DNA from 4 places in the Mycobacterium burgundiense genome. Region 1 is predicted to be linked to each of the others. Evidence: riboswitches for the same ligand, from Rfam matches in the RefSeq annotation. Region 1 holds a riboswitch; each other region holds the start of a gene.

Region 1 (7,324 bases):
AGCTCCGACGGTTTGACCTGGGAGACCGCCGAGCCGCTCGGCTTCAACAAGACCTACACCGTCAACGCGCGCTCGCTGGGACTCGGTGGTGTGACCACCCGTCAGCTCAGCTTCGAGACGCACTCGCCCGAGAACCAGACGATGCCCTACCTGATGCCCAACGACGGGCAGACCGTGGGCGTGGGACAGCCGATCGCAATCCGGTTCGACGAGAACATCCCGAACCGGGTGGCCGCCGAGCGGGCCATCAAGGTCACCACGAAGCCGGCCGTCGACGGCGCCTTCTATTGGCTCAACAACCGTGAAGTCCGTTGGCGCCCAGCCCAATACTGGAAGCCCGGCACCACCGTGGAGGTGGCGGTCAACACCTACGGCGTCGACCTCGGTGACGGTCTGTTCGGCCAGGGCAACGCCAACTCGACGTTCACGATCGGCGACGAGGTCATTTCCACCGTCGACGACAACACCAAGACGTTGACCGTCCGGGTCAACGGCGAGGTGGTCAAGACCATGCCCATCTCGATGGGAAAGAACTCGACCCCGACACCCAACGGGGTGTACATCATCGGTGACCGCTACGAGGAGTTGGTGATGGATTCCTCGACGTACGGGGTCCCGGTCAACTCGCCGAATGGCTATCGCACCGAGGTCGACTTCGCGACCCAGATGTCCTACAGCGGCATCTACGTCCACGGGGCACCGTGGTCGGTGGGCAGCCAGGGCTACGACAACGTCAGCCACGGCTGCATCAACGTGACCACCAGCAACGCGCAGTGGTTCTACAACAACAGCAAGCGCGGCGACATCGTCGAGGTGGTCAACAGCGTTGGCTCCACGCTGCCCGGCACGGACGGACTGGGCGACTGGAACATCCCGTGGAAGCAGTGGCAGGCGGGTAACTCCAGCGCGTGATCGGGACGCTCAACACCCGCGGTTGACCCGCCGCGACACCAACCCACGCCACCGGGCGCGCGGGTTACCGGTACTTCGACGCGCGCTCGTGGCGTGTTGCATCAGCCGGGGCAAGCTACGCTGACCCCGGAATCAACGGCAAGGAAAAGTGCATATGGTCAGGAAATTGTCCGATTTGGCGATACTCGCCGAGCTGGAGCCGATTGCGGAGAGCAATCTCAACCGGCATCTGTCGGTGACCACGGACTGGAATCCACACGACTATGTGCCATGGGATCGTGGCCGCGGCTACGCGGGCGCAGGCGGCAAGGCGTGGTCCGAGGAGGAGTCGCAACTCAGTGCGGTCGCCCAGGCCGCGATGATCACCAACCTCCTCACCGAGGACAACCTGCCGTCCTACCACCGTCAGGCCGGCGCGTACTTCTCGCTGGATGACGCCTGGGGTACCTGGGTGGGTCGGTGGACCGCCGAGGAGAACCGGCACGGCATCGTGCTGCGGGACTACCTGCTGGTGGCCCGCGGTGTCGACCCGGTAGCGCTGGAGCGGGCCCGCATGGAGCACGTCACGAACGGCTTCGGGCCCACCGCCGAGGAGGAGGAGCGCCACAAGACGGACTTCCTGCTGTCCATCGCCTACGTGACGTTCCAGGAGCTCGCCACCCGCGTCAGTCACCGCAACACGGGCAGGGTGTGCAACGACCCGGTCGCCGATCGGCTGCTGCAGCGGGTCGCGGCCGACGAAAACCTCCACATGATTTTCTATCGGAACATGTGCGCCGCGGCCATCGACCTGGTCCCCGATCAGGCCCTGGAGGCCGTTGCGAGCGTCGTGGAGAACTTCCGGATGCCCGGCCAGGGCATGCCGAACTTCCGCCGCAACGGCGTGATGATGGCCAAGCACGGCATCTACGACCCGCGCCAGCATCTCGACGACGTGGTCAAGCCCGTGCTGCGGCAGTGGCGGATCTTCGAACGCACAGACTTCTCGGCCGAGGGTGAACAACGCCGGGAGCAGCTCGCGGCCCACCTCGAAGACCTGCAGCGGCAGGTGTTCAAGTTCGAGGAACAGCGCGACCGGTTGCTCGCCCGTGAGGCGCGGAAGCTGGAAGCCCAAGCCGTCTAACGGTTTCGCGGCATCGGCGTATATCGGCCGCCGAGAGCCGCATGTCATACTTCTCCAGATAGGCGATGACGATGTAGGAAGCCGGTGCGAATCCGGCGCGGTCCCGCCACTGTCATCGGGGAGCGACCCTCAACCGCCACGGCTGCGAGCCGGAAGGCGAGGCGAGCTGTGATCCGAGAGCCAGGACACTCGCGTCGTCGCATCCTGCTACCCGGGGCGGTGCACCCCGAGAAAGCCGATGAGCGCCAGTGTCATCCGATACCTGGTGCGGTCGATGACCGCGCCCATCTACATGTCCTCGCCGCCCGAAGTCTGGTCGGCGCTGTTGTCCGCGGGGCCGGGGCCGGGTCCATTGCTGGCCGCCGGCGGCGCGTGGAGCGCCTTGAGCGCCGAATACGCCGAGGCCGCAACTGAGCTGACAACGGTGCTGTCCGACGCCCATGCCGGCGCGTGGGAAGGGCCGAGCGCCACCGCGTACGTCGGTGCGCATGCCCCGTTTGTGACGTGGCTGCTGCAGCAGAATGCCGAGAGCGCGCTACGCGCGACGCAGCACGAAACTGCCGCCGCGGCGTACAGCACCGCGCTGGCCGTGATGCCGACGCTGGGGGAGTTGGCCGCCAACCATGCCACCCGCGCGGCTTTGGTGAGCACCAACTTCTTCGGCATCAACACCATCGCGATAGCCCTGAACGAGGCCGACTACGTGCGGATGTGGGTGCAGGCCGCCACGGCGATGGCCACCTACGACGGCGTCGCGACGTCGGCACTGGCGGCCTCACCGGAAAGCGTTGCGGCACCGCAGATTCTGCGATCTATCCCGGTGACATCCGCGCGTTCATCGGCGCTGGCCGCTTCCGAACCGCCGCCCGACAAGCAGAACGAATATCTGGATTGGTTCGATCAGATCGGGTATTCCGACTTTTACAACGAGGTTCTGGATCCGCTGATCCAAGGGCTGTACAACGATCCGTTCTTCGCCGACTTGTTTGCCGGCATCGATCCGTACCTGCCTTGGACCGGTAATCCGCTGAGCTTCTTCAGCCCCTACAACCTCGCCTTCGCGCTCGGCTATCCGATGGACATCTCGCAATACGCGCTCTACCTGTCCCAAACCGCCAGCTTCGTCGCGGCGGACATCGGCCTGGCCTTCGCCTCGGGCAATCCGACGGCCATCGCCTACACGCTGCTCTTCGGTGCCGGGGCCATGTTCGTCGCGATCACCACCGATACCATCGCGCTGCTCAAGACGACGCTGCCGCAGGTGCTGCTCGCGGTCCTGCCGGCGCTGCTGCCGATCGTGGCCGCGGCAATGGCCACCGCACCGTTTGCCGCCGGCGGCCTGCTGGGCGCGGCCGCCCTTTCGGGGCTGGAGAACGCCGTACCTGCGGTACCCGCCTCTCCTCCCGTACCCCCGCCCACCGCCCTGGTGCCGACTTCCAGCCCAGCCTCTACGCCGGCGTCGTCACCCACCTCGACCCCGGCTCCGTCGGCTCCGGCACCCGCGCCTACCACCGCCACCGGGGCCCCGCCGCCCACAGCCTCACCGCCGACGCTGGGGAACATGGCCGCCTTCGGTTACCTCGTCGGCGGTGTGGCCGCCGACGCCCGAAACAAGACCAGCACCAGGGCTCGTCGGAAGACCGCCGAACCCGGGGACGACGAACTCCCGGACGAAGCGGCGGCGGCCGACGAAGACCAGCAGCGTCGGGCCCACACCCACCAGCTCGGCCGGGGCTACGAGTACCTCGACCCCGAATCCGGAGCGACGCCGTCGGAACGCGGCGCCGGTCCGATGGGATTGGGCGGTACCACGCCGCGCAAGACCGGCGCCCAGCCCGCCGGGTTGACGGCGCTGGCCGCCGACTCGTTCGGCACCACCGCGATGACGCCCCTGCTGCCGAGCACCTGGGGCGACCAACGCGGCTGACGCGGCACGCCGGTAGCTGAAAGAACACTGCCCCGCCTGCGGCTTGCAGGCGGGGCAGTGCTCATCTCGGGGTGGCTGACGGGGCTCGAACCCGCGACTTCCAGGATCACAACCTGGTGCTCTACCAGCTGAACTACAGCCACCATTGCGGCCCGGTCGGGACGAACCCGGTCAGGCAGCGTGGTCGATCTTAGCCGGTCGGATCCGCTGTCGCCGAATCGGTTTCCCTTGGCGGCCCCAGTTCGGCCGCAATTGCCGCGATATCGCTGGTAGACGGACCGGGCTGGGGCACGAACGCGGTGCTGCGGTAGTACTTCAGCTCCCGAATCGACTCGTGGATGTCGGCCAGCGCGCGGTGCGCCAGACCCTTCTCCGGCTGGCCGAAGTAGATCCGCGGGTACCAGCGTCGGCACAGTTCCTTGATGGAGCTGACGTCGATCATCCGGTAGTGCAGGTAGTCGTCGAGGGCGGGCATGTCCCGGGCGATGAAGCCGCGGTCGGTGGCAATCGAGTTGCCGCACAGCGGAGCCGTCTTGGCCTGCTTCACATGCTGTTTGATGTAGTCGAGGACCATCTTCTCGGCGGTGGCCAGATCGACGGTGGAGGCCCTGACCTCGTCGATCAGTCCGGACCTGGTGTGCATCTGGGTGACGATGTCGATCATCCCGGTCAGCGCATCCTCATCGGTGTGGATCACCACATCGAGGCCGTCGCCGAGCACGTTGAGCTCGGCGTCGGTGATCAGCACGGCAATCTCGATGAGCCGATCCGACTGCAGATTCAGCCCCGTCATCTCGCAATCGATCCACACCAATTCGTCACGCACAGCGAACAACGATAGGCCCACAGCGCCGCGCGGCTGCGACGTGGACCCCTGACAGGCCGTCCGGGGCCGTGGTTCGCCAAGTAGTGTCGTGGGTTGCTGGGCCCGGATAAGTGGCGAGAGGATTTCGGCTGTGAGCACCCCACCGACCGGTTCGACGAGCGGCGTAGTTCCGCGAGGAAGTGCGATGACCCCCGCGCAACACATTGCCGGGGGCTATGCCGTCGACGGCGCGGCTCTCGAACTGGGCTCGGTGATCGTCGACGGCACCGTCGACCCGAAGGCGCGGGTCCGGATCCCGCTGGCGACGCTGAACCGGCACGGCCTGGTCGCCGGCGCCACCGGCACCGGCAAGACCAAATCGCTGCAGGTGATGGCCGAGCAGCTGTCGGCCGCCGGGGTGCCGGTGCTGATGGCCGACGTCAAGGGCGACCTGTCCGGGCTGTCCCGGCCGGGTGCGACGGGGGAGAAGGTGACCCAGCGCGCCGCCGACACGGGCGACGACTGGACACCGACGCAGTTCCCGGTGGAGTTTCTGTCGCTGGGCACCTCCGGCATCGGGGTGCCCATCCGTGCCACCATCACCAGCTTCGGTCCCATCTTGTTGTCAAAGGTGTTGGGCCTGAACCAAACCCAGGAATCGACGCTGGGCTTGATCTTTCACTGGGCCGACCAGAAGGGTTTGCCGCTGCTGGACCTCAAGGATCTGCGTGCGGTCATCCAGTACCTGACCGGCGACGAGGGCAAGGCCGAGCGCAAGGCGCTGGGTGCGGTGTCGACCACCACCGCCGGGGTGATTTTGCGCGCCCTGGTCAACCTCGAGGCCGAGGGCGCCGACACGTTCTTCGGTGAGCCGGAGCTCGATCCCGCGGACCTGATGCGGCTGGACGCGCAGGGCCGCGGCATCGTCACGCTGCTGGAGTTGGGGAACCAGGCCACCCGCCCGGTGATGTTCTCCACCTTCCTGATGTGGGTGCTCGCCGACCTGTTCACCTTCCTGCCCGAGGTCGGCGACATCGACAAACCCAAGCTGGTGTTCGTCTTCGACGAGGCGCACCTGCTGTTCAACGACGCCTCCAAGGCGTTCCTCGAGCAGGTCGAACAGACCGTCAAGCTGATCCGTTCCAAGGGCGTCGGCGTCTTCTTCTGCACCCAGTTGCCCACCGACATCCCCAACGCCGTGCTGTCACAGCTCGGGGCCCGGGTCCAGCACGCGTTGCGCGCGTTCACCCCCGATGACCAAAAGGCGCTGTCGAAGACCGTGCGCACCTATCCCAAGACCGAGGTGTACGACCTCGAGGAGGCGCTGAAGTCGTTGGGAATCGGAGAGGCGATCGTCACGGTGCTCTCGGAGAAGGGCGCGCCGACGCCGGTGGCCTGGACCATGATGCGGGCACCGCGCTCGCTGATGGACACCATCGGCACCGACGCCATTGCCGCGGCCGCCAAGGCCAGCCCGCTGCAGGCCGAGTACGGCCAGACGGTGGACCGGGACTCGGCCTATGAACGGTTGATGGCGACCATCGCCCCGCCGGCCGCCGCGGATGAGCTGCCCGTGCCGACCGGAATCGAGATCCCGCCGATGCCCGCCCCGACCGCGCCGCCGGAGCCCGGTTTCATGGAGAAGATGATGGACAGCCCGGCTTTCAAGAGCGCGATGCGCTCCGCGGGCACCGTGATCGGCCGCGAGATCACCCGCAGCATCTTCGGCACCGGGCGCCGCCGCCGGCGCTAGCCGGCGCTACTCGCCGCCCAACTTCTTGTACACCGCACCGACAATCGGTGCGACGATGCCGCGCGGGGCGTACCCGGCGGCCACCGACATCGCCTTCGAGGTCAGGCCCGGCACGACCCGCATCCGGTTGCGCTCCAGCGCGTCGAGCGACACCTTCGCGGTGTATTCGGTGTTGATCCACAGGAAGTCGGGGATCACCTTCTCGACCAGCGAGCGTTCCGAGGGGTCGGGCAGGTCGGTGCGTACCGGCCCCGGTGCCAGCACGGTCACGTGCACACCGGCCGTCTTCAATTCGCCGCGTAGCGATTCGCTGAACGTGTTGGCGAACGCCTTGCTGGCGGCATAGGTGGCGTTGTTCGGAATCGGCGAGTTGCCCGCGGCCGACCCCGAGGTGAGGATCCCGCCGCCGCCGCGCTCGATCATCCCGGGGAGCACGGCAAGGGTGAGGTCATGCACCGCAATCACATTGAGCTGCACCTGGGCCTGTTCGTCGGCGGGGTCCAGGTCGGCGACCGGCCCGAACGTGGCGGTGCCGGCGTTGTTGCACAGAATCGAGATGTTGCGGCTGCGCAGCTCGTCGGCCAAGGTGGCGCGATCCTCGGCATCGGTGAGGTCCACCGCACGCACCTCGACCACCACCCCGTGGCGCTCGGTGAGGCGGGCGGCCAGGTCGGCGAGCACCTCTTCGCGCCGGGCCGTGATGATCAGGCTGTGTCCGCGGGCGGCAAGTTCGGCGGCCAGGGCCTCGCCGATGCCCTGTGAGGCACCGGTGACGACAGCGCGGGCATCCGGACTGGGAGAGGG
Region 2 (7,324 bases), 2.6 Mb from region 1:
TGCCGAGGTAGTCGGCCTCCTCCTCGCTGCCGGCCGGGGTCGCGGTGCCGAACGACGAGCCGTCGAAGATCACCTGATCCAACTCGGCCTCGGCGCCCATCATCTCGAAGCCGTTATCCAGGTCGTCCGGTTCGTCCTTGCGCTGTTCACGCAACTCGGCATCCAACGGATCCTCGTCGGATTCGCGGTGCGGCTTACCCAGCACGTGGTTGCGCTGCTCCTCGAGTTCGCTCGCCAGTTGCAGCAGGTTCGGCACCGACGGCAGGAAAATGCTCGCGGTCTCGCCGGGCCGCCGCGACCGTACGAACCGCCCGATGGCCTGGGCGAAGAACAACGGCGTCGAGGCGCTGGTGGCGTACACCCCCACCGACAGGCGGGGCACGTCGACGCCCTCGGAGACCATCCGCACCGCCACCAGCCAGCGCGAGGTCGATTCGGAGTAGGCGGTGATGCGATCCGAGGAACCCGGCTCGTCGGAGAGCACCACAGTGGGCACCTCGCCGGTGATCTTGGTCAGCAGGTCGGCGTAGGCGCGGGCGGCGGTCTGGTCGGAGGCGATGATCATGCCGCCGGCGTCGTGGACGTGCGCGCGCTTCTGCTGCAGCCGTTTGTCGGCGGCTGCAATCACCGCGGGCATCCATTCGCCGGCCGGGTTCAATGCGGTGCGCCAGGCCCGTGCGGTCTGTTCGGCCGACAGCGGCTCACCCAGCCGGGCGGCGTGCTCCTCGCCGGCGCTGTCACGCCAGCGGGCCTCGCCGGAGTAGGCCATGAACACCACTGGGCGCACGACGCCGTCGGCCAGCGCGTCGGCGTAGCCGTAGACGTGGTCGGCCTGTGAACGTTGGAACCCGGCGGGGTCCGTCTCGTAGGTGACGAACGGGATGGGGCTGTCGTCGCTGCGGAACGGGGTGCCGGTCAGCGCCAGGCGCCGCGTCGCGTCGTCGAACGCCTCCCGGATCGCATCGCCCCAAGTCTTGGCGTCGCCGCCGTGGTGGATCTCGTCGAAAATCACCAGCGTCTTGCGGTTCTCGGTGCGGACCCGGTGCCGGGTGGGGTGGCTGGCAACCTGGGCGTAGGTGACGACGACGCCGTGATACTCCGAGGAGGTCTGCGCGCTGGAGTTGCTGAACCTGGGATCAAGGGCGATGCCCATCCGGGCCGCCGCCGATGCCCACTGGATCTTGAGGTGCTCGGTGGGGACGACCACGGTCACGGCGTCCACTGTGCGTTCGGCCAGCAGCTCCGCGGCGATGCGGAGGGCAAAGGTCGTCTTACCGGCTCCCGGGGTAGCTACAGCCAGAAAATCGCGCGGCTTGGCGGCCAGGTATTTCACCAAAGCTCGTCGTTGCCAGCCCCGCAACGCCTGGGTGCTGGGCGCTGCGTCAGCCCGCACCCTAGGACTCCTCTCTGGTCGAAGGGCAGTCTAGGGCAAGGGGTTCCGCCGACGCATATCGCCTGGCCGTGTCGCTCAGACGAAAAAGTTGTCGTTATCGATGAACCACTGCGTGCGTTCATCGTCGGTCAGCTCACCGAGCTGGGCCAGGCCCTCGAAGTAGTGCTCGCGCGGCGCGCCGGGAGCAAACAGCATGAGCATCGAGGCCGGGGTGTCCGACTCGTTCCGGAATCCGTGGATGCCGCCCGGCGGCACGTAGAGGAAGTCGTTGGGGTTGGCGGCCGTCCAGTCGGTGCCGTCGTAGATCTGCACTGAACCCGACAGCACGAAGAACGCCTCGGACATGGCGCGGTGATAGTGCGGTCCGGGCCCACCGCCGTTGGCGGCGATCTCGACGCGGAACAGGCCGTAGTCACCGTCGGTCTGCTGTTGGTTGGCCAAGTAGTGGTACTGCACCAGCCCGAACGACTCGTAGTCGGCGGGTTGGTCGGCTCGCCGGACCCAGGCGCTGACCTCGGGTTCGGCCTTGGTGTAGCGAGCCGGGGGATAGGGCGGCACGATCAGTGACATCGAGTCGGAGCATACGTGCTCCCAGGCCTGCCGCGCGCCCGTTGCCGTCGGCCCGTCGGGACGACAGCCGGCAGGGTTCCTCCCGGTCAATCCAGCCCGACGGCGACAATTGCTCGGCGGCCGACGCGACGCGGCATAGCTGGTGCAAATCTCCGGCCACGTTGGACGGCCTCCTGTCTTGCACTCTCCCTGGTCGAGTGCTAAGAATGCAGTTGGCACTCACGACTCGTGAGTGCTAGGTCGGGACGGTGAGGCGCGGGGCCGCACTGCGGAGCACACCCACGCCGTCCGTCGCGGGCACTGCACCCGACCAAAGAGAACGTGCATCCCCTATTCGGAGGAAACACTTCGCAATGGCCAAGACAATTGCGTATGACGAAGAGGCCCGCCGCGGCCTCGAGCGGGGCCTTAACGCCCTCGCCGACGCGGTAAAGGTGACGCTGGGGCCCAAGGGTCGCAACGTCGTCCTGGAGAAGAAGTGGGGCGCCCCCACGATCACCAACGATGGTGTGTCCATCGCCAAGGAGATCGAGCTGGAGGACCCGTACGAGAAGATCGGCGCCGAGCTGGTCAAGGAAGTTGCCAAGAAGACCGACGATGTTGCCGGCGACGGCACCACCACGGCCACCGTGCTGGCTCAGGCCCTGGTTCGCGAAGGCCTGCGTAACGTCGCGGCCGGCGCCAACCCGCTCGGCCTGAAGCGCGGCATCGAGAAGGCCGTCGAGACCGTCACCGAGAACCTGCTCAAGTCGGCCAAGGAGGTCGAGACCAAGGAGCAGATCGCCGCTACCGCTGGCATCTCCGCGGGCGACACCACCATCGGTGACCTGATCGCCGAGGCCATGGACAAGGTTGGCAACGAGGGTGTCATCACCGTCGAGGAGTCCAACACCTTCGGCCTGCAGCTGGAGCTCACCGAGGGTATGCGCTTCGACAAGGGCTACATCTCGGGTTACTTCGTGACCGACGCCGAGCGTCAGGAAGCCGTCCTGGAGGATCCCTACATCCTGCTGGTCAGCTCGAAGATCTCGACCGTCAAGGATCTGCTGCCGCTGCTGGAGAAGGTCATCCAGTCCGGCAAGCCGCTGCTGATCATCGCCGAGGACGTCGAGGGCGAAGCCCTGTCCACGCTGGTGGTCAACAAGATCCGCGGCACCTTCAAGTCCGTCGCCGTCAAGGCCCCGGGCTTCGGTGACCGCCGCAAGGCGATGCTGCAGGACATGGCGATCCTCACCGGTGGCCAGGTCGTCAGCGAAGAGGTCGGACTGTCGCTCGAGACCGCCGACATCGCGCTGCTGGGCCAGGCCCGCAAGATCGTCGTGACCAAGGACGAGACCACGATCGTCGAGGGCGCCGGGGATTCCGAGGCCATCGCCGGCCGCGTGTCTCAGATCCGTGCCGAGATCGAGAACAGCGACTCCGATTACGACCGCGAGAAGCTGCAGGAGCGCCTGGCCAAGCTGGCCGGCGGTGTTGCGGTGATCAAGGCCGGGGCTGCCACCGAGGTGGAGCTCAAGGAGCGCAAGCATCGCATCGAGGACGCGGTCCGCAACGCCAAGGCCGCCGTCGAGGAGGGCATCGTCGCCGGTGGTGGCGTGGCTCTGCTGCAGTCGGCTCCGGCGCTCGATGACCTCAAGCTCGAGGGCGACGAGGCCACTGGTGCCAACATCGTCAAGGTTGCGCTCGAGGCCCCGCTGAAGCAGATCGCCTTCAACGCCGGCCTGGAGCCGGGCGTTGTCGCCGAGAAGGTTCGCAACTCGAAGCCGGGCGTCGGCCTCAACGCCGCCACCGGCGAGTACGAGGACCTGCTCAAGGCCGGCGTCGCCGACCCGGTGAAGGTCACCCGCTCGGCGCTGCAGAACGCGGCGTCCATCGCGGCGCTGTTCCTCACCACCGAGGCCGTCGTCGCCGACAAGCCGGAGAAGGCGTCCGCACCCGCGGGCGACCCGACCGGTGGCATGGGCGGTATGGACTTCTAAGTCCAGCTCTATTTCGGGAAAGCCCGGCCTGCCTTGCAGGCCGGGCTTTTTCGTGTCCGTCGGGATCGAGCGGCCCATGCCCCCGCTGAACGCCGACGAACGCACCACGCTGGAGGCGCGCCACCGGAGTCCGGAGGGCGCCTAAAGTTCGCGCAGCGGTGTGGGTTTGAGCGCCAGGGTTGCCGCGACGCTGATCGACGCAGTGGTCACCAGATAGGCGCAGGCGATCCATGGGGACCCGCCCGCGGCGGCGATCAGCGCGGTCAGGATCATCGGCGTCAGGCCCGAGGAGTAGATCCCGGACAGCTGGTAGACCGTGGAGAGGCCGGTGTAGCGGATCCGCGCCGGGAACAGCGATGCGTACAACGTGCCCTGGGCCCCGTAGAACAGCGCGTGGATCACCCCGAACACCAGCAGCATGGCGACCGTGTAGAACGCCATGTTGCCGGTGCCGAACAACGCGAACACCGGGAAGACGGCGACGGCGTAGGCGGCGATACCGACGGTGTAGATCCGCTTGGGGCCAAATCGATCGGTCAGCAGGCCCGACACCGGCAGCAGCACCGCCATCAGCAGGGACGCCGCCGTCACGGCCACCAGCACGGGCACCTTCTCCAGACCCAATGTGCTTGTGGCGTAGGCGATCGCGAACACGCCCCAGGTGTTGAACGCCGCGCCCTCGCCCCAGCGCGACAGCATGCCCAGCGCGGTCGAGCGCAGCGCCGGCGGCCTGAACACCTCACGTAGCGGCACCGCGGCCCGGTCGCCGCTGTCGCGGACACGCTCGAAGGCCGGGGTCTCGGTGGCCCGCAACCGCACCACGACGCCGAAGATCACCAACACGATGCTGAACAGGAACGCGATCCGCCAGCCGTAGGTGAGGAACGCATCATCGGGCAGCACCACCTGCAGCAGCGCGAACACCCCGGTACCCAGCGCGAGCCCGAGCGCCAGGCCGACCTGCGGGATGCTGCCGAACAGCCCGCGCCGCCGCGGCGGTCCGTGTTCGACCGCGAGCAGCACCGCCCCCGCCCATTCGCCGCCGAGCGCGAAGCCCTGCACGATGCGCAACAGCAGCAACAGGATCGGGGCCAGCACGCCGATCTGGGCGGCGGTGGGCAGCACCCCCATCAGCGCGGTCGCGACGCCCATCAACACCATCGTCAGCGCCAGCGTCTTCTTCCGGCCGATCCGGTCGCCGATGTGGCCGAACACAAAGCCGCCGATGGGGCGGACGACGAAGCCGACGGCGAAGGTCGCGAACGACAGCATGGTCCCGACGAACGTCGACTGATCCGGGAAAAACGCGTGGTTGAACACCAGGCTGGCGGCGGTGGCGTAGAGGAAGAAGTCGTACCACTCGATGGTGGTGCCGACCAGGCTGGCCCACAGCGCCGTGCGGGCCTGCGGCGTGATCGCGGAGCCTTTGTCGTCGTCGGGCGCTATGGGTGCATCGATGAGTGTCACGTCATTTAGTAAGGCCACAGCGGTGGGGGACTGCGCCACGGTTGCACGCGCGGTGATTTGAACCCGCCGGGGTGGGATAGGCTCGCCGATACCCGGCGCCGCCGGGTCCGTGGTGTCCAGTGAAGTCCGGTACCAGTCCGGCGCTGTCCCGCAACTGTGACGCCGACGCATCCGCTCGCGTCGGACAAGCCAGGTCAGCTGAGCCGCGGTCAGTACTCTCCTCGGACGAAGGACTGGCTCTGTTGAACACCGCGCGTCGATTGACAACGTCCCTCGCCGCTCTGGCGGTCGGCCTGGTGGCCGCCTGCGGATCCGGAGCCGAGCCCGCGCAGACCGAACAGCCGGACAATCCGCAACGTGTGGTCTCGCTGAGTCCCTCGGCGACCGAGACGCTGTGGGCGATCGGCGCGGGCCCACAGGTGATCGCCGTGGACGGCGAATCGAACTATCCGGCCGATGCCCCGACCCAGCAGGACCTGTCCGGCTACACCCCGAACGTCGAGGCGATCGTGGCGTATCAGCCCGATTTGGTGATCACCGCCGATGCCCCGGATGACCTCGTCGCCGGCCTGGAGGCCGCGGGGATTGCGTTGCTGTCCCAGCCCGCTCCCACCACGGTCGACGACGCGTATGCCCAGATCGAGCAGATCGGCGCGGCGACCGGTCGCATCGGCGACGCCGCCGAACTGGTGTCCCACATGCGTCGGCAGATCGCCGAGGTCGTCGACAACACGCCGCCGGCCCAACTGCGCTACTACCACGAGCTGGACCCGACGCTGTTCACCGCGACCGGCGCATCGTTCATCGGGCAGCTCTACGGACTGTTCGGGCTGACCAACATCGCCGACGACAGCGACGCGGATGCCTACCCGCAGCTGTCCGAGGAATTCATCGTCGCGGCCGATCCGGAGTTGATCTTCCTGGCCGACGTGCAGTGCTGCGGCGTGACCGCCCGAACGGTGGCGGACCGCGCCGGCTGGGGCGAGGTGGCCGCCGTCCGCACGGGCAGCATCTATGAACTCGACGCCGACGTCGCGAGCCGCTGGGGTCCGCGCGTCGTCGACACCGTCGAGCGGATCGGCGCCGTGGTCGCTGAGGTCCAAGCTGTCCCGGCGCCCAACTGAGACCCGCCGCGCGTGGGTGGTGACCGCGGCGGTAATCGCCGTGGTCGGCGCCGCCGTGCTCGCGATCTTCGTCGGGCCGGCCAACCTGCCCGCACGGGGCGTGCTGCTCGCGCTGATCGACGGACTCCCCGGAGTCGACGTCGAGCACGGGCTCACCGTCGCCCAGCAGGCGGTGCTGTGGCAGATCCGGCTGCCGCGGGTGGTGCTCGGCGCCCTGGTGGGGGCCACGTTGGCCATCGCCGGTGCCGCCTATCAGGGGGTGTTCCGCAACCCGCTGGCCGATCCCTACCTGCTGGGGGTGTCCAGCGGTGCGGGCCTCGGCGCTACCGCAATGATCGTATTCGGCATGGCGGCAACCACTTTCGCGGTGCCCATTGCCGCGTTCGCCGGCGGGGTGCTGGCGGTGACCGCCACCTACCTGCTGGGCCGCGGGGTGGGCGGCGGCCGGACCGAGGTGGTCATCATCCTGGCCGGGGTTGCGGTGGCCGCGTTCGCCAACGCCGGTCAGACCTTCCTGCAGCAGCGTTACGACGACTCCATGCGCCAGGTGTACAGCTGGCTGCTGGGCCGGTTGAGCACCAACGGCTGGACCGAGGTGAGCGTGGCCCTGCCGTACGTGGTGGTGACGATCGTGGTGATCCTGTTGTTCGGCCGGATCCTCGACGTGATGGCCGTCGGCGACATCGAGGCGGCGAGCCTGGGGGTGGATCCGCGGCGCGTGCGGCTGCTGCTGGTCGCGGTGGCGACGCTGGGAACGGCCGCGGTGGTCAGTGTCAGTGGGTTGATCGGTT
Region 3 (7,324 bases), 1.9 Mb from region 1:
CGAGGCGACCCCGGACGCGGTGGACAACTGGATCGCCGAGTGCAATCGCCGCGCCGAGGGCACGCTGTTCCCGCGGGCGAACTCGTGGTACATGGGCGCCAACGTGCCCGGAAAGCCGCGCGTGTTCCTGCTTTTCATCGGCGGGTTCGCCGCCTACCTCGACATCTGCGCGGAAGTGGCGGGTGCTGGCTACAAGGGATTCGATCTGCTCAAGCAGGTCTAGGACATCGCTGAATAGGCTGCCGGGCTGTCTCCGGACGGCCTCTCGACCAGATGCCGTCATCTTCGGGTGACGGATATCCACAGGTGACCGGCGAGGGGCCCGTGCGCGGTCCATGCTGTGGATGGACGTCAGCAGACGATGACGGGCCACGATCGAGGAGCCTCGTGGAGAGCAGCGAAACCAACGCATCCTTGCGCTGGCCAGCCGCGCGAAACATCACACGCATCGCAAGGCCGGGCCTAGATGCTGAGCACCTCACGTGCACGATCGATTTCGTCGGGATCGGCGGTCGTCGGGATGAGCCGTAGCTCGTCGAGACCCGCGGCGCGCGCCCCGTCCACGGCGGCGAGGAGAGTCAGCCTCGGTCCCGCGCCAGGAACGACAGCACCGTCCGCTCGAACGCGGCCTTGGCCTCGATCATCACCCAGTGTCCGCAGTTGGGGAACACGTGGAATTCCGCGTTGGGAATCGTGCGCATCGGGATCAATGCCATGTCCAGCGGGCTTACGCGGTCGTCGCGACCCCAGGTGAGCAGCGTCGGGACGGTGAGTTTGTGCATGGTCGCCCACGGCATCGGAAAGTCGGCCTTGCGCATCATGTCCATCATCGCGGCGAAGGCGGCCTTGCCGTACAACCGGCGCGCGGCCGCCAGGGTCTCGGGCTCGGTGGCCAACGCCCAGCGTTCCTCGATGAGTTGCTCGGTCACCAGCGCCGGGTCGTAGACCATCGAATGCAGCCAGTCGATCAGCCGCTCCCGCGTGGGGTTCTCGGTGAACTCCTGCAGCAGCCGGATGCCCTCGCTGGGGCCGGGACTGAAGATGTTGGTGCCGATCCCGCCGATGGTGACGAGTTTGCCGACCCGCTCGGGGTGATTGATCGCGAAGTTGATGCCGACGCCGCCGCCCATTGAGTTGCCGATGATGTCCGCGCGCTCCAGTTGCAGGGCATCGGTGAAATGCACCATGGCGGCCTGCGCGTCCACCACCGGGTGACCCCCGAAGTCGTCGCTCACGCCGTAACCGGGGAATTCCAAGATCAGGCAGCGGAAGTGTGCGGCGAACACGGCGAGGTTGCCGCGGAAGTTGCGCCACCCCGTCACGCCCGGGCCCGAACCGTGCAGCAGCAGCAGCGGCGGGCCGTCGCCGGCCTCGTGATACCGAAGCACGCCCGCGGGGGTCGTTACCTCGCGCAAGGTCTGGTCATGGTCGTAGGTCTGCGTCGTCACCGTGCTGACCCTAAGTGGTGCGACGGTCCGTTGGGCCCGGTCTGCGCCGCGTGGGTGCCGGCGCGGCGGCCGCTGAAGATGCAGTCGGAGATCGACAGGCCGCTGACATAGCTGTTGGAACAGATGCCGACCGCGTTGCGGCCGGCGGCGTACAGTCCCGACACCACCCCACCGTCGCGGTGCACGACCTCGCCGGTGCTCTCGTCGACGACCAAGCCGCCGAGCGTCAGCCCCGGAATGGGGTAGAACGTCGACGAGTCGGCGGAGATGTTGATCGAATAGAACGGTCCCGTTCGCATCGGCGGGCACAGTTCGGCTACCTTGCGGCCCGGATCACCGGCACCACTGTCGATTCCACGCCGGTACTCGTCGAATGTCCGTCGCAGCCCCGCCGGGTCGATGCCGTTCTTCCGCGCGATCGCCTCGATTGTGGCGGCCTTCTTGTGCCCGACTGTGAAGAGGTAGATCAGCTGCAGGCGCTGGAACAGTTGAGTCTGCTCGCCGATCTGTGCACGGACCTTCTTCCAGGTCGGTGCGTCGTATATCGCCCACCCACAGCCGCTGAACTCGCGCATCATGACGTTGCCATGGGTCGCGCCGTAGAGGTCCTCGTTGGCGATCCGCCGACCGTCCGCGCCGACCGTCAGCCCCTCCAGGAACGCGCTGGGCGGCGCCAGGAAGCGCCACGCGGTGACATTGCCCATCTTGTCGGTCTTGCCGCCGGCGGACAGGCCGAGGGCGATCCCGGTGCCGTCGTCGCCGGGGGTGCCCAGCGGCGAGATCTTCATGAACTGCGGTGCGAACTCCTGCATCCACGGGCGGTTGTAGATGAAGCCACCGGCCGCCAGCACCACCGCGCCGGCGTGGGCTTCATGCTCCACCGCGGCCTCGGACCAGATCCGCTCAGCCCGGGCGACCACGCCCTTGACCAGGCCAGGCATCCAGGTGCCCACCTTGCCGGTAAGTCTGGTCAGCCTCGAGTACCGCTGTGCAGCGCGATGATTGGGATCCACCGCGTGATAGCGGACACCGGTGACGCGGCCTTGGTCGTCCTTGATCAGATCGTGTACCCGTGCCAGCGGGACGACGTCGACGCCCTTGGTCTTGGCGGAGCGGCTCAGGTGCTCGAACATGACCTTGCCCGAACTCATGCCGGGGGCCACGACGCGGTGGCCGCGCGGCGCCGGACGCGTGTGCCGGCTGTGGGGGTAGGCCTTTTCGTTGCCGGAGTAGTAGAGGTAGAAGTCGTCGGTGGGGTAGGAGGTCTTGTACGACGACACCGGGCCGCCGCGGAACGGCACCCCCTGGGCCTTGAGCCACTCGATCATCGTCGGGCTCTGCTCACAGAACCGGGTGAGGGTGTCGTCGCTGACGGCATCACCGACCTCGGCCCGCAGGTAGGCGCGCATGTCCTCGACGGTGTCCGCATAGCCGCCGGCCTGTTGCTCGGCCGTGCCGGCGCCCGCGTAGACGATGCCGCCGGACAACGCGGTGGCGCCGCCGCCATAACCGCGGTCCAGGACCAGTACCCGCGCGCCGTGATCGGCGGCCTCGATCGCGGCGGCGGCACCGGCCGCGCCGAAACCCACCACGATGACGTCGTATTCACCGGCTGCGTGCATTGATCCGATGGTGGTGTCCGGGGCGGCGCTGCGCCAGAGCACCTCCCGCTCAGTGGCGAACGTCCCGCCGCAGGACAGCGCGCTCGGTCAGCGGGCAGTCGCCGCACTTGGTCCGGTCCCGGGTGCGGTACCACAGGCAACAGGTACTCCGACGGGCGCCGCCGACCGGCGCGGAAACCATCTTGTTGCGCAACGGAGCCCTGGACAGCAGCGCAGTCGCCAGCGGCGTGACCCGATCGTCGGACCGGCCCGCGGCAACCCTGCGCGCGCCCGAGGACAACGCCGAGGCCGCGTTCCCCCACAGCAATCCATCGGCAACCCGGGCAACCCCGCGCAATGCCGCGTGGAAACCAGTGAACTGATCACTGAGAATCGAGTACGCCATGACCTCGACCACCTCATCGAATTCCATCGAGCTGCCCTCCCAACCCCGGAAGTCGTTGAGAGCCAAATCTACTGACCCAGAGGGATTGACGACGTAGCCAAGACCGCGCAGGTCGATCACCACGCCGCCGCGTTGCCAGGCGCCCAAGACCAGCGACCAACACCGTGCGGCGAAGCCGTACTGCAGCGTGGACGCGGTGACCCGATCCTCGTCAGAGCCGACGCGGTCCCCGATCGCACCGAGAAGCGATCGCAGTTGGCTCGGCTCGCACAACTGCTGACGGGACAACGCGGCGGTCCCGGGATCGAGGTACAGCGGATAGGGCGGGCCGAACCTGGCCACGTCCGCAACCGCGGCCCGCACCCGCTCGGGATCGGCCCGCGGTGCAACGCGGTGCGGTAGGCCGAGAGGCATCCGTGGGCAGGCGTGCGCGTACATGAGCGATCTCCGTTCCGGGGTCTCCACGCCCCGCCATTGCGGTCCGCGGCGGCGCAGTGTCCTGACTCCCGGATCATCACTCGCCCCGACCTTCCAGCCCGAAGGCCGTGGTCACGCATGGGGTCCGCTCCCCGGTCACAGTGGCGGGACCGTGCCGGATTCACACCGACTTCCTGGCCCCGTCGCGGGTATACCGCGCCTAGCGTAGCCGCTCATGCGGATAGGCCTCGGCCCGGTTCTGAAACGACAAGATGGCGGGGTTCAGTACCACGCCGTCGCGAATCTCGATGGCGCGCGCAATCGTCGGGGACTCGTCCCACGCGGCCGGACCGTCGAGGACAGTTTCGAGGTGCGGTAACAGCGCCTCGCTGATTTCCCAGGTCGCCGAGCTCCACAGATACGACGGACTGTGGTCGACGGCGTAATAAAGTACGCCCCTGGGCAATTCGACCACCGGATCGTCGAAGGTGGTCGGCCGGGCCCAACTGAAACCCATGCCGGCATCACACGAGACGTCGACGATGAGGCTGCCCGGGGCGAACTTCGTCAATTCGTCTTCGGTGACGAATACCAACGGCGAGGTGGGATCCTGCAGCACACAGTTGACGACGATGTCGCTGTCGGACAGGAACTCGGCCACCGCCACCGGCCCGTCGGGCATCTCCACCCAGGTCCGAGTGGGGTCGTCCTCGTCCTGCCCCATCTGGAAGATCTGGGTGGAGTGGATCGGGGATGCGACGGCGGCCACCTCTCGGTTGGTCAGCACGCGCACCTCGTCGACGCCGTGGGCGTTCAGGGCGGTGATCGCCCCGCGAGCCGTCGCGCCGAAGCCGATCACCGCCGCACTCAACCGGCGCCCGTAACTGCCGGTGACCCCCGCGAGCTGCATCGCGTGCAGCACCGAGCAGTACCCGGCCAACTCGTTGTTCTTGTGAAAGACGTGCACACCGAAGCCGCCGTCGCTGCGCCAATGGTTCATGGCCTCGAACGCGATCAACGTCAATCGTCGATCGATGGCAACCTGGGTCAGCGCGGTGTCTTGCACACAATGCGGCCAGCCCCAAACAACCTGTCCGTCTTTCATTTCCACGAGGTCTTCGGCCTGCACCTTGGGGAGCAGGACGACATCGCAGTCCGCGATCAGCTGTGCCCGAGTCCTGATTCCGCCGACGGATTCGGCCAGCATTTCGTCAGTGGCGCCGAAGCCGGCGCCGTAGCCGTGCTCAACGAAGACACGGTGCTGGATACCGGCGTCGATGCGGCTGAAATGCGCCGGATGAATCGGCAATCGGCGCTCATTCGGCTTACGCGAATGAGCCAGGACGCCTAGCGAAAGCTGTGGCCGGTCAGCGCTTCTTGCCATTGATGAGGGAGTCGGTGGCCGACGACTGGGCCTGGGCGGCCTTGGCGTGCTTGGCGGCGCGTTTTTCTTTCAGGCTTTTGCCGGACTTTTTGGCCATGGCTTGACGAGGAGACTTATCAGACATGCTGGCCCCTTGAATTATGGGGTCCTGGGTGGTCCCGATTCCTCGACCATACCCCGTGGTGGGGATCAGCAGGGGGCGGCGGGAAACAATTTTCCCTGGCATGCCGTGAAATTGGACGGTGTCGGACCGGCGGTTATTCCTCCACGATCACTGGATCGCCGACCTTGACCGTGTCGTAGTACCACTCGGCGGCCGCGGGAATCAGGCCGATGCAGCCGTGGCTGGTGTTCTCGAGACCCATCGAGGGGACGGCCCACGGCGCCGAATGCACGAAGATGCCCCGCCAGGTGATACGCACGGCATGGTCCACCTCCTGCAGATAGCCCTCGGTCTCGGTGATGGGAACCCCGACGCTGCTGGAGTCCATGAGCACCGTCCGGTTCTTCTCCAACACCGTGTACTTGCCCACGGGCGTCGGATACTTTTCGCGTCCCATCGAGGCCAGCAGCACCCCCTCCTCGCCGGCGTGCGGCAGGTGGTGTGGTGCGGGTAGCCGCACCGGCGGCCCCGCCGGGTCGCCGTCGATGGTCACCGTGAACGTGTGTTTGGACAGGCTGGCGACCCCGAGCACCTTCGGGCCCGTCACGAACTGGGTGCGCTTGCCGCCCACCGCCAGTTTCACGGTGCTGTTCGCGGGCCAGTACTGGTCTGGAACCCATTGCACGACGTTGCTTTCCAACCACTCGAAGTGGCCCGTCATAGCCGGGGTGGCGGTGATCCGCAGGGCACGCTCCGCACTTGCCCGGTTTGCCACAGGTCCGTTGAATGTCACGACTACCGGGTGGGCCACGCCAACGGGTTCGTCGCCGATCGGCTGAATCGACTCGATCGTCGAGTCCAGCGGTCGCACGACCGCAGTCGTTTCGACCCTAGCCGTCGGCGAAGCCACAGTGGCGGCGACCACGACCGCCGCGAAAGCAAAACGAACTACCGCTCGCATGTACCCGACCTCTTGAGATGAACAACACCATGTATACGCACCCATCCTAGGTGCTTGTCGTCAACGAATGTGGTTGCAACCATTGACATTTAGGTCAATTATCGGTCACGGTTTGACCCCGTGCACCGGTGCGTGCCCGCCAGCGCATTGTGCCGCAGATGGAAGGGAATCCATCTGCGGCACAATGGGTACCGATTGTTAGTTGGCCGCGCCGGGCAGCGTCGGCACCCCGGCGGCGGGCCCGCCGGTGGTTTGCGGGTTGGTCGGCACGCCCTTGCCGCCCAGGCCACTCATCGGCACCATCGGCGCGCCTGCTGCGGCGGGCACCAGGGGTGCGGCGGCGGCGACGGGCGGCACCAGCGGCGGGACGACAGGAGGCACCGGCGGTGGCACGACCGGGGGCACCGGCGGCACCAACGGCGGGACCGGGGGCAGCGGCGGCACCAGAGGCGGGACCGGCGGCACCACCGGCGGTGGGACCAGGGGTGGCACCACGGGCGGCGGTGCGATCGGGGGTCCGGGCAGCGCGCCGATGCCGGACGCCTCGATCGAGACGGCGGCGCAGGGCGCCGCGGTGCCGGACATCTTCTCGACGCAGTCGGCCCCGCCGGCTGCCGCAACTGGGCTCAATCCCACTGCGGCCGCGCCTAATCCAATGCAGGCCACTCCCGCGATAAGGAATCGATCAAAATTAAGCCGCACCGTCGACTCCTTCTGGTTGGTCGGGTGAATTACAGGGAAGAAATTACGCATCTGAAATATAAGGACTTCCTGGGGCCAAAAGCGGATTGGATGCTGGACCGAGATGCAAACGAGCCCGGGTGTGACCGGACCGCAGCCATTCGGTGATGTTTCGGCCGAGGCCCTGCGCCACGGAGTCCTATGGTGCGCATCAGGCCCATTACCCTAAGCACCCGTCTTGGTCTACTTACCCGCCGCGGGCTACGGTCCTGTGCGGTTCGTAGATTCTTCGCGCGGTTGGCGCGGGTGGTTCGAGGAGGAGC
Region 4 (7,324 bases), 1.9 Mb from region 1:
CCTGCAACGGGCACCCGCCGGCCGGCACCTGGGACAACGACTACGCCCTCGAACTGGCGCGCAACGCGGGCTGGTAGCGCGCGCTACCTCCCAAACCCTCACCCTCACCCCCACCCCTCACCCCACCCTTACCGCGAGCGTGCGGGTCCCCGGCCAACACGCCGCGCAAATTACGTAGTCTGCGCCCCCTCGCGCCAGTGGTGGGCCGCCGACAGCGCTACTGCAGCCAGTCGTTGCCGCCCAGCTGCAGTTGAGCGACGTCCAGTCGCGGCTCGATGCCGGACTTCGGCGCGAGATCCCGGCGTTCGAGCACCGCGCGCAGTGCCTCGGCCGCGTCGATGTTGAGCGGACTGGACACCCACATCGCGTAGGGGAAGTTGATGAACCGGTTCTCGCGGACCGCCTTGAGATTCCTGCTGGCCGGATGGCTGCGCAGCGCGCCGATCTTCTCCTCGACCGACTGGCCCGGATAGTCGACGAACGCGATGAGGTCCGGATCGGCGATGCTGATGCGTTCCCAGCTGACGGCGGTCCAGGTGTCCTGCACGTCGTCGGTGGCGTTGCGCGCCCCGGCCGCGTCGATGATGCCCTGCGGTCCGCCGAAGGCACCGGAGGAGAAGATGGTGTCGCTGCCGCTGTCGAACACGAAGACCTTCGGCTTGTGCTTGGGTTGTGGTGCGGCACGCAAACTCTCGAGTCGTTTCGCGATACCGTCGGCCGCGCGTGCGCCGGTTTCGGCGTTGCCGGTGATGATCCCGATATTGCGCAGATCGGTGTCGAGGGCGACCCAGGGGTCCATGGTGCCGCGGACGCGTTCCCCCTCGACGGGTCGGCACGCCTCCGAAAGCTGGTACACCTCGATCCCGTGCCGCGCGAGGACCTCCGGCGTGATGCCGCGGGCCTCACCCATCCCGTAGTTGTAGCCGGCGTAGAGCACCTGTGGACGGGCGCCGACGATGTTCTCCAGCGACGGCTGCGCGGGCGCGACCTCGTCGAGGCTGTCGACCTGTTCGCCGAACGCGAGACGCAGGACGTCGACGTCGCGGGCCAGGGAACTCACCGCGGTCATCTGTTCGCGCGCTCCGGCGGCAAGGGCGATCCCGATCATGCCGCCGTCGTTGACGAACAGCCGCTCAAGGGGCTGTTCGTAGGTGACGTCGGCGCCGCAGTTGGTGACGGTCACCGTGTCCTTGGCGGCGCTCTCGGCCTGCGCTCCGCAGGCTGTCAGGCTCACGACAAGGGCCGAAAACAAAAGCCTGGCACCGGATTTGGAATGTTTCATGACCGTGTCTCGCATTCAGTGGACGGCTGGGTCGACGTGGGTGAGCAGCAGGTAGGGGAGGCCGGTTTCGGGATGGGGGACGATATCTCCCGCCACCTCGAAGACCCGTCGGAGCAACGCGGCGTTCAGCACTTCGGTGGGTGGTCCGTGCGCGAGGACCCCGCCTTCGGCGACGACGGCGACCGCGTCGAAATGCCGCAGTACCAGGTCCAAGTCGTGCATCGCCGCAACGACGGTGCATTCCAGCTCGTCCAGCACCTGCATGAACCGCAGCCGCCAGGCCGCATCGAGGTGGTTGGTAGGTTCATCCAGGACGAGCACGGCGGTCTGCTGCGCAAGAGCCCGGGCCAGCACCACGCGATGACGCTCGCCGCCGGAGAGTTGGGTGCAGGATCGATCGCCCCAGCCGCCCAGGCCCACCGAGACCAACGCGTCGTCGATGATTCCGCGATCCTGCGCGGCGGCGACAGACCAGGGTTGCCGATACGGGGTTCGTCCGAGACCGACCGCCTCGGCGACGGTCAACTCCCCGGACGGTCGCTCCTCCTGCCCGACGAAGGCCACCGTGAGAGCCCGGTGCCGGGCGGACATCCGGCGCACGTCGTGGCCGTCGATCTGGATTGCACCGGCCGTCGGAGTGTCGAGGCCGGCCAACGCGCGCAGCAGGGTGCTCTTACCCGCGCCGTTGGGGCCGACGACGGCCAACCGAGTGCCTGCGGGGATGTCCAGTTCAACCTCGGAAACGATGGTTCGGACGCCGCGGCAACACCGCAGCCCCTGCGCAGTCAGGGCGGCCGAGGTCGGGCTCATGAGCTGTTGCCGAACTCGTAGCGCCGACGCCCCATCAGGAACAGGAAGATGGGTGCGCCGATCAGCCCGGTGAGAATGCCCAACGGCATCTCCCGGGGGGACGCCGCCACCCGCGAGATCACGTCGACCCACACGAGGAAGAGCGCTCCGCCGCAGACCGCGACGGGCAGCATTGCCCGGTGCGTGGCGCCGACCACCAGGCGCGCCGCGTGCGGGACGATGAGGCCGACGAACCCGATACCCCCGGACACCGCAACCAGCACACCCACCAGCACGCCCTGGGTGACGAACAGCGTGGTGCGGAGCCCGCGCACCGGCACGCCCAGGGATGTGGCGGTATCCGAGCCGGCGGCGTAGGCGTCGAGCCACGAGTGGATCGCGATCATCGCGGCCAGCGTGATCGCCACCACCGCGCCCGCGAGCGGCACCTTGGCCCACGTCGCACCGGCGACGCTGCCCAGCATCCAGAACATCACGCCCTCGGCGGCGTGCGGGTCCCCGGCGGTGAACACCAGCAACGACGACAACGCCATGAACGCCGAGGACAGCACCACTCCCGAGAGGATCAACCGCAGCGCGGTCAACCCGCCCTGCGCGCGGGCCACGCTGTAGACCGTGACGGTGGCGACCAACGCGCCGAGCAGCGCGCCGCCGGACAACGCCCACACGCCCAGGCCGGCGAGCGCGCCGAGGGTCATCACGGCCGTCGCACCCACGGCGGCGCCCGCGGACACCCCGAGCAGGTAGGGCTCGGCGAGCGGGTTGCGCACGAGCGCCTGCATCAGGGCACCCGCCAGCGCCAGTCCGGCACCCACGATCGCGGCCAACACCGAGCGGGGCAGTCGCAGGTCCCAGATGATCACGTCGTAGGCGACGTCCACCTCCGTGCCGCCGAATCGGCCGGTGACGGTGCGCCAGACCTCACCGATCGGGATGTGCTCGGCGCCGAAGGCGACGGACAGCAGGATGCTCACGGCCGTGAGGACGGCCAGCAGCGCGGTCAATGGACCGGCGCGGAGCCGTCGTACTGCGGGAACGCCCGTCTTGTGCACGTCTTGCCTTCGAAGTCTGGGTAACTGTGCGCGAGTTACACGGTGGACTCAACGAAGAACGGCAGGTCTTCGGACTCAGGATCGTTCGAACCCGACGCCTTCCCGGAAGTGTTTCCAGTGGCCAGTGTCGAGTCCGTCTCCCATACCGCTGCGCGCCAGTCCCGGATTCACACCGGGTTCCCTGGCACCCGCCCTCAGGCGGATGCGACCGTTCTCCGGGCTGAGGCTACCAATCGACACCGCGGCGGCCCGCCCGTGTGTGCGCGCGGGCTATTCGGCCGGGCCGATCCCGTGCAGCAGGGCATCGAGCAGGCCATCGAATTCTGTTGCGGGCGCGCTGTTTTGTGGAGCCGCCACCAGGACGCGGAGGAGCAGGGTGCCGATCAGGGCATCGGCGATGCGCTCATGATCGAGCCCGCGGCGGATTTCGCCGTCGGCCGCGGCCCTGCCCAGGCGCGTGACCAGCCCGTCGTGTTGCGGAACGCTGAGCTGGCGATACAGCGCCTCGTTGTCCATTGGGCTGGCCGCGGCCGCGGCGATCAGCGACCGAATCAGCGCCGCATTGGTTGCCTCGCCCAGGAATTCGGCGTGTTCGACGAGCCAGGAGCGCAGATCGGCGCGCAGGTCACCGGTCTCGGGCACTTCGAAGGTACTGCGGCGACCGTAGGCGCTGAGCACGGCTTCGGCGACCATCGGCGCCTTCGACGGCCAGCGTCGGTAGAGCGTCTTCTTGCTGACTCCCGCCAGGGCGGCGACGCTGTCCATGGAGACCTCGGCGTAGCCGCGCGCGACGAGCAACGTGCACGTGGCGACCAGAATCTCGTCGTGCAACTGGGCGTCGCGTGGCCTGCCACCCCGGGCCTGAGGCATGCCGCGAGCTTAGAGCAGGCAAACCCTTCCCCGGCGTGCCCGAGTCGGGTAGCGTCGGCCGTTACGACACGAGTCGTGTCGTAACTACAGCTGGCCCGACCGCGAGGAGAGCATTCGCGTGAACACGCTGCCCCTGACAGTGCCCGCGAACCTGGACGAAATCACGTCCGAGTGGATGACCGCCGCGCTGGCGCAGCAGCACCCGGACGCCGTGGTCGACGCGGTGACCGTCGAACTGCGCGACGACGGCACGAACCGCCGCGCCCGGCTGGGGCTGACCTATTCGGCCGGCGCGGGGCCGGCCACGGTGTTCGTGAAGGCGGCCGACCCCGCGCACAAGGATCTGATCCGGATGACCAGCGGCATGTTCCACGAACCGCGGCTGTTCAGCGCGGCGGTGGAGTTGCCGCTCGAGCACCCTCTGGTCTATGCCGCGGTGGCCGACGAGGACGCCTACGACTTCTGCCTGGTGATGGAGGATCTGTCCGCGCGCGGCGCCGATCCTCGGGATTCGCTGCGGCCGCTTTCGGTGGAGCAGGCCGCCACCGGCATGCGAGCCCTGGGCCGGATGCACGGACGCTTCTGGGGTGAGCGCGTGCTGGCGCATCCCCGGTTGGGCTGGCTCGAGCCGTTCGAGCCCTTCGATGGTCTGCAGTACGCCCCGCTGCCCTCGGCGTTGGAACGACTCGATGCCGATACCCCGGCCGAAGTGTTGTCGTTGACCATCGATCAGCTCGTCGAATCGATCTGGAAGCCCTACATCCGGACGCTGACCACCTCGCCGCAGACCTTGCTGCACGGCGACGCCCATATCGGCAACACCTACGTCACGCCGGCCGGTGAGGTGGGATTTCTCGACTGGCAGATGGCCCGGCGCGGCAACTGGTCACTGGACGTCGGCTATTTCCTGCAGGGCGCGGTGACCACCGAGGACCGACGCGCGCACGAGCGGGCACTGCTGGCCGAGTACCGCGACGCGCTGGGACTCCCGAGCGACGAGACGCCGTCCGCCGACGAGATCTGGCTGCGCTACCGCGCCTCGGTGGCCCACGGTTTGGCGCTGTGGTTGGTCACCGCCAGCGCCGACGGCGGCATGTGGCAGCGCGCGGAGGTCGCCGTGGCGTTGGCCCAGCGCTACGCGATCGCGTTCGGCGACTTGGATTCGGCGTCGGCGATCGCCGAAATCGCCGAATAGACTCCCCAATCGGCGCCGTCGCCGCGCCCCACCCGGCATCATGGACCGCGTGGCGGCAATTGCTTTACGCGACGACGTCGTGGCCTTTCTGTCCGAGGGCACCCGCACGGGCAAGCTCGGGTACCTCGCCGGCGACGGCCGCCCGCTCGTCGCTCCGGTCTGGTTTCTGGTCGAGGACGGCGCAATCGTCTTCAACACGGGTCGAGACACCGCCAAAGGACGTGCCTTGCAACGTGATCCGCGGGTCGTGCTGGTGGTCGACGACGAACGCCCGCCGTTCGCGTTCGTGCAGATCCAAGGCGTCGCCGCGCTGCGCGAAGACGACCCCGATCTGCTTGCGGTCGCCACCCGGATCGCCGCACGCTACATGGGCGAGGACCGCGCCGAGCAGTACGGTCGGCGCAACGCGGCGCCCGACGAATTGGTGGTGCGCATCGCACCCAGCAAGGTCATCGCGAGTTTCGACGTAGCCGGCTAGGAGAAGGTTCCATCCATGCGAAGCGGGTATCCGACTCGGTGTCGGCGCACCCCGCGCCCGCGACAAATCTGGAGGTAGCAGTGACAATGCCCAGCGGTCAGCCCGAACACCCCGGAGTGGGGTCCCCCGAGCGGCACGTGATCGCGTCGTTCGACAAGTACATCGACGCCCAACGGCTCGTGGACCGGATGTCCGACGACGGCTTCCCCGTCGAGCACGTGCGCATCATCGGCGACGGCCTGCGCACCGTCGAACGTGTCACGGGCCGCATGAACAAGGGCAGGGCGGCGCTCTCGGGTGCCGCCGCCGGTGCGTGGTTCGGCTTGTTGATCGGCCTGCTGCTGTCGATCTTCACGCTGGGGCCCGCGTGGATCGTGACGATGTTGGTCGCCCTGGCCATCGGCGCCTTTTGGGGTGCTGTATTCGGTTTCTTCGCCCACCTCGCCACCGGGGGTGAGCGAGACTTCTCCAGTGTGCAATCGCTCGAGGCGCAGCGCTACGACGTGTGTGTTTCAGCCGAACACGCGGCCGATGCCGCTCGCTACACCCAGGGCCGCTGATACCGGCCTACAGCCGCACCAGCGAGAACGGATAGCTGAACGCGCCGCCCGGCGTGCCATCGCAGCCGCTCGCGAACGACGACGTCAACGTACCCTGCAAGCTGGCCGCGTCCCAGGAATACACGTCGTGGGTCGCGATGATCGGTCCGTAATAGACGTTGCCGCAGCGTAATCCGTCGGGGACATCCACCGCCAACGTGTAGCGACCGTCGGCCAAGTGGGCGGTGCCGGTGTACTCGAACGCCTTGGCCACGGGCATCGGGATCGCGGAGATGTACTTGCAGTCCTCAGCGACCGGCGCGCAGTGCGAGACCGCCCAGGTCCAGGTGTGGAAGTCGTACCGGTCCGGGATGACGAGCTGGTAATTGGCGAAGAATGGCTCGGAATTGCTTGGCGCAGCACTTAATAGGCTCATGAGAGCCACGGCTGAAGCAGTGCCCAGCAGCTTCGCCATCTTCATGTCAATCCTCCGTGGTTCGGGCCGAACTTGCACGTGCAGGACGGCTCGTCACATGTGGGCGCCGCCGTCTATCCGGACCTCGGTGCCGGTGATGAAGTGCGCGTCGTCGCTGCCGAGCATCGCCACGACTCCCGCAACAGCGTCCGGGCTGGCGAAAATCTGTCCGCCCGCCAGCGGCAGCATCGGTGCGACCTTGCCGAACAAGGCGAAGTCGGCGTCCTCGGGCAGTCCCGGCCCGACGCTTTGCCGCGAGGATCCCGTGCCGTCGGTCATCCCGGACGAGATCGAGCCGGGCTGAACGGAATTGAATCGGATACCGGCCTTGGCGAACTCCATCGCCCAGCTGTGGGTCATCGCAAGCACCCCGCCCTTGGAGGCGGCGTAGGCGGCCATGTAGGGATGGGCGAAGTGCGCCGAGGTGGAACTGAAATTGACCACCGCGGGCCCGTTGCCGGCGTGCAGAGCGCCGATGGCTTCCCGGGTGACGAGGAAAGTCCCCACCAGGTTGACCCGCAGTACCTGTTCGAAATCGGCCAACGTGGTCTGCGTCAGATGTGAGGAGCGCAGAATCCCCGCGGCATTGACCAGGGTGTCGAGGCCACCCAATCGTTCCGACG

What was found. A riboswitch is a leader RNA that binds a small molecule or an ion and turns the genes downstream of it on or off. The one in region 1 is predicted to bind cobalamin.
Region 2: another riboswitch for cobalamin. It lies ahead of RCP80_RS20285 (ABC transporter substrate-binding protein); the one in region 1 lies ahead of RCP80_RS07790 (PPE family protein).
Region 3: another riboswitch for cobalamin. It lies ahead of RCP80_RS24505 ((2Fe-2S)-binding protein); the one in region 1 lies ahead of RCP80_RS07790 (PPE family protein).
Region 4: another riboswitch for cobalamin. It lies ahead of RCP80_RS24715 (FecCD family ABC transporter permease); the one in region 1 lies ahead of RCP80_RS07790 (PPE family protein).

Annotation. Positions count from the first base shown of each region.
Region 1 covers NZ_OY726397.1:1,636,774-1,644,097, forward strand. The annotation lists gene RCP80_RS07780 (L,D-transpeptidase) at 1-912, shown strand, start outside; gene RCP80_RS07785 (acyl-ACP desaturase) at 1,067-2,035, shown strand; cobalamin riboswitch at 2,086-2,227, shown strand; gene RCP80_RS07790 (PPE family protein) at 2,310-3,962, shown strand; tRNA gene RCP80_RS07795 (tRNA-His) at 4,033-4,105, opposite strand; gene orn (oligoribonuclease) at 4,153-4,788, opposite strand; gene RCP80_RS07805 (helicase HerA-like domain-containing protein) at 4,973-6,520, shown strand; gene cmrA (mycolate reductase) at 6,527-7,324, opposite strand, start outside.
Region 2 covers NZ_OY726397.1:4,250,296-4,257,619, reverse strand. The annotation lists gene RCP80_RS20305 (DEAD/DEAH box helicase) at 1-1,393, opposite strand, end outside; gene RCP80_RS20300 (cupin domain-containing protein) at 1,469-1,963, opposite strand; gene groL (chaperonin GroEL) at 2,317-3,942, shown strand; gene RCP80_RS20290 (MFS transporter) at 4,084-5,400, opposite strand; cobalamin riboswitch at 5,486-5,626, shown strand; gene RCP80_RS20285 (ABC transporter substrate-binding protein) at 5,670-6,533, shown strand; gene RCP80_RS20280 (FecCD family ABC transporter permease) at 6,550-7,324, shown strand, end outside.
Region 3 covers NZ_OY726397.1:5,153,302-5,160,625, reverse strand. The annotation lists gene RCP80_RS24520 (flavin-containing monooxygenase) at 1-223, shown strand, start outside; gene RCP80_RS24515 (alpha/beta fold hydrolase) at 579-1,448, opposite strand; gene RCP80_RS24510 (FAD-binding protein) at 1,445-3,070, opposite strand; gene RCP80_RS24505 ((2Fe-2S)-binding protein) at 3,120-3,893, opposite strand; cobalamin riboswitch at 3,948-4,069, opposite strand; gene RCP80_RS24500 (N(5)-(carboxyethyl)ornithine synthase) at 4,093-5,256, opposite strand; gene RCP80_RS24495 (hypothetical protein) at 5,240-5,380, opposite strand; gene RCP80_RS24490 (L,D-transpeptidase) at 5,514-6,320, opposite strand; gene RCP80_RS24485 (hypothetical protein) at 6,519-6,956, opposite strand.
Region 4 covers NZ_OY726397.1:5,195,960-5,203,283, reverse strand. The annotation lists gene RCP80_RS24730 (glycoside hydrolase family 6 protein) at 1-77, shown strand, start outside; gene RCP80_RS24725 (ABC transporter substrate-binding protein) at 218-1,282, opposite strand; gene RCP80_RS24720 (ABC transporter ATP-binding protein) at 1,298-2,092, opposite strand; gene RCP80_RS24715 (FecCD family ABC transporter permease) at 2,089-3,144, opposite strand; cobalamin riboswitch at 3,188-3,372, opposite strand; gene RCP80_RS24710 (TetR/AcrR family transcriptional regulator) at 3,415-4,014, opposite strand; gene RCP80_RS24705 (phosphotransferase) at 4,190-5,209, shown strand; gene RCP80_RS24700 (PPOX class F420-dependent oxidoreductase) at 5,268-5,687, shown strand; gene RCP80_RS24695 (general stress protein) at 5,774-6,247, shown strand; gene RCP80_RS24690 (hypothetical protein) at 6,255-6,707, opposite strand; gene RCP80_RS24685 (SDR family NAD(P)-dependent oxidoreductase) at 6,756-7,324, opposite strand, start outside.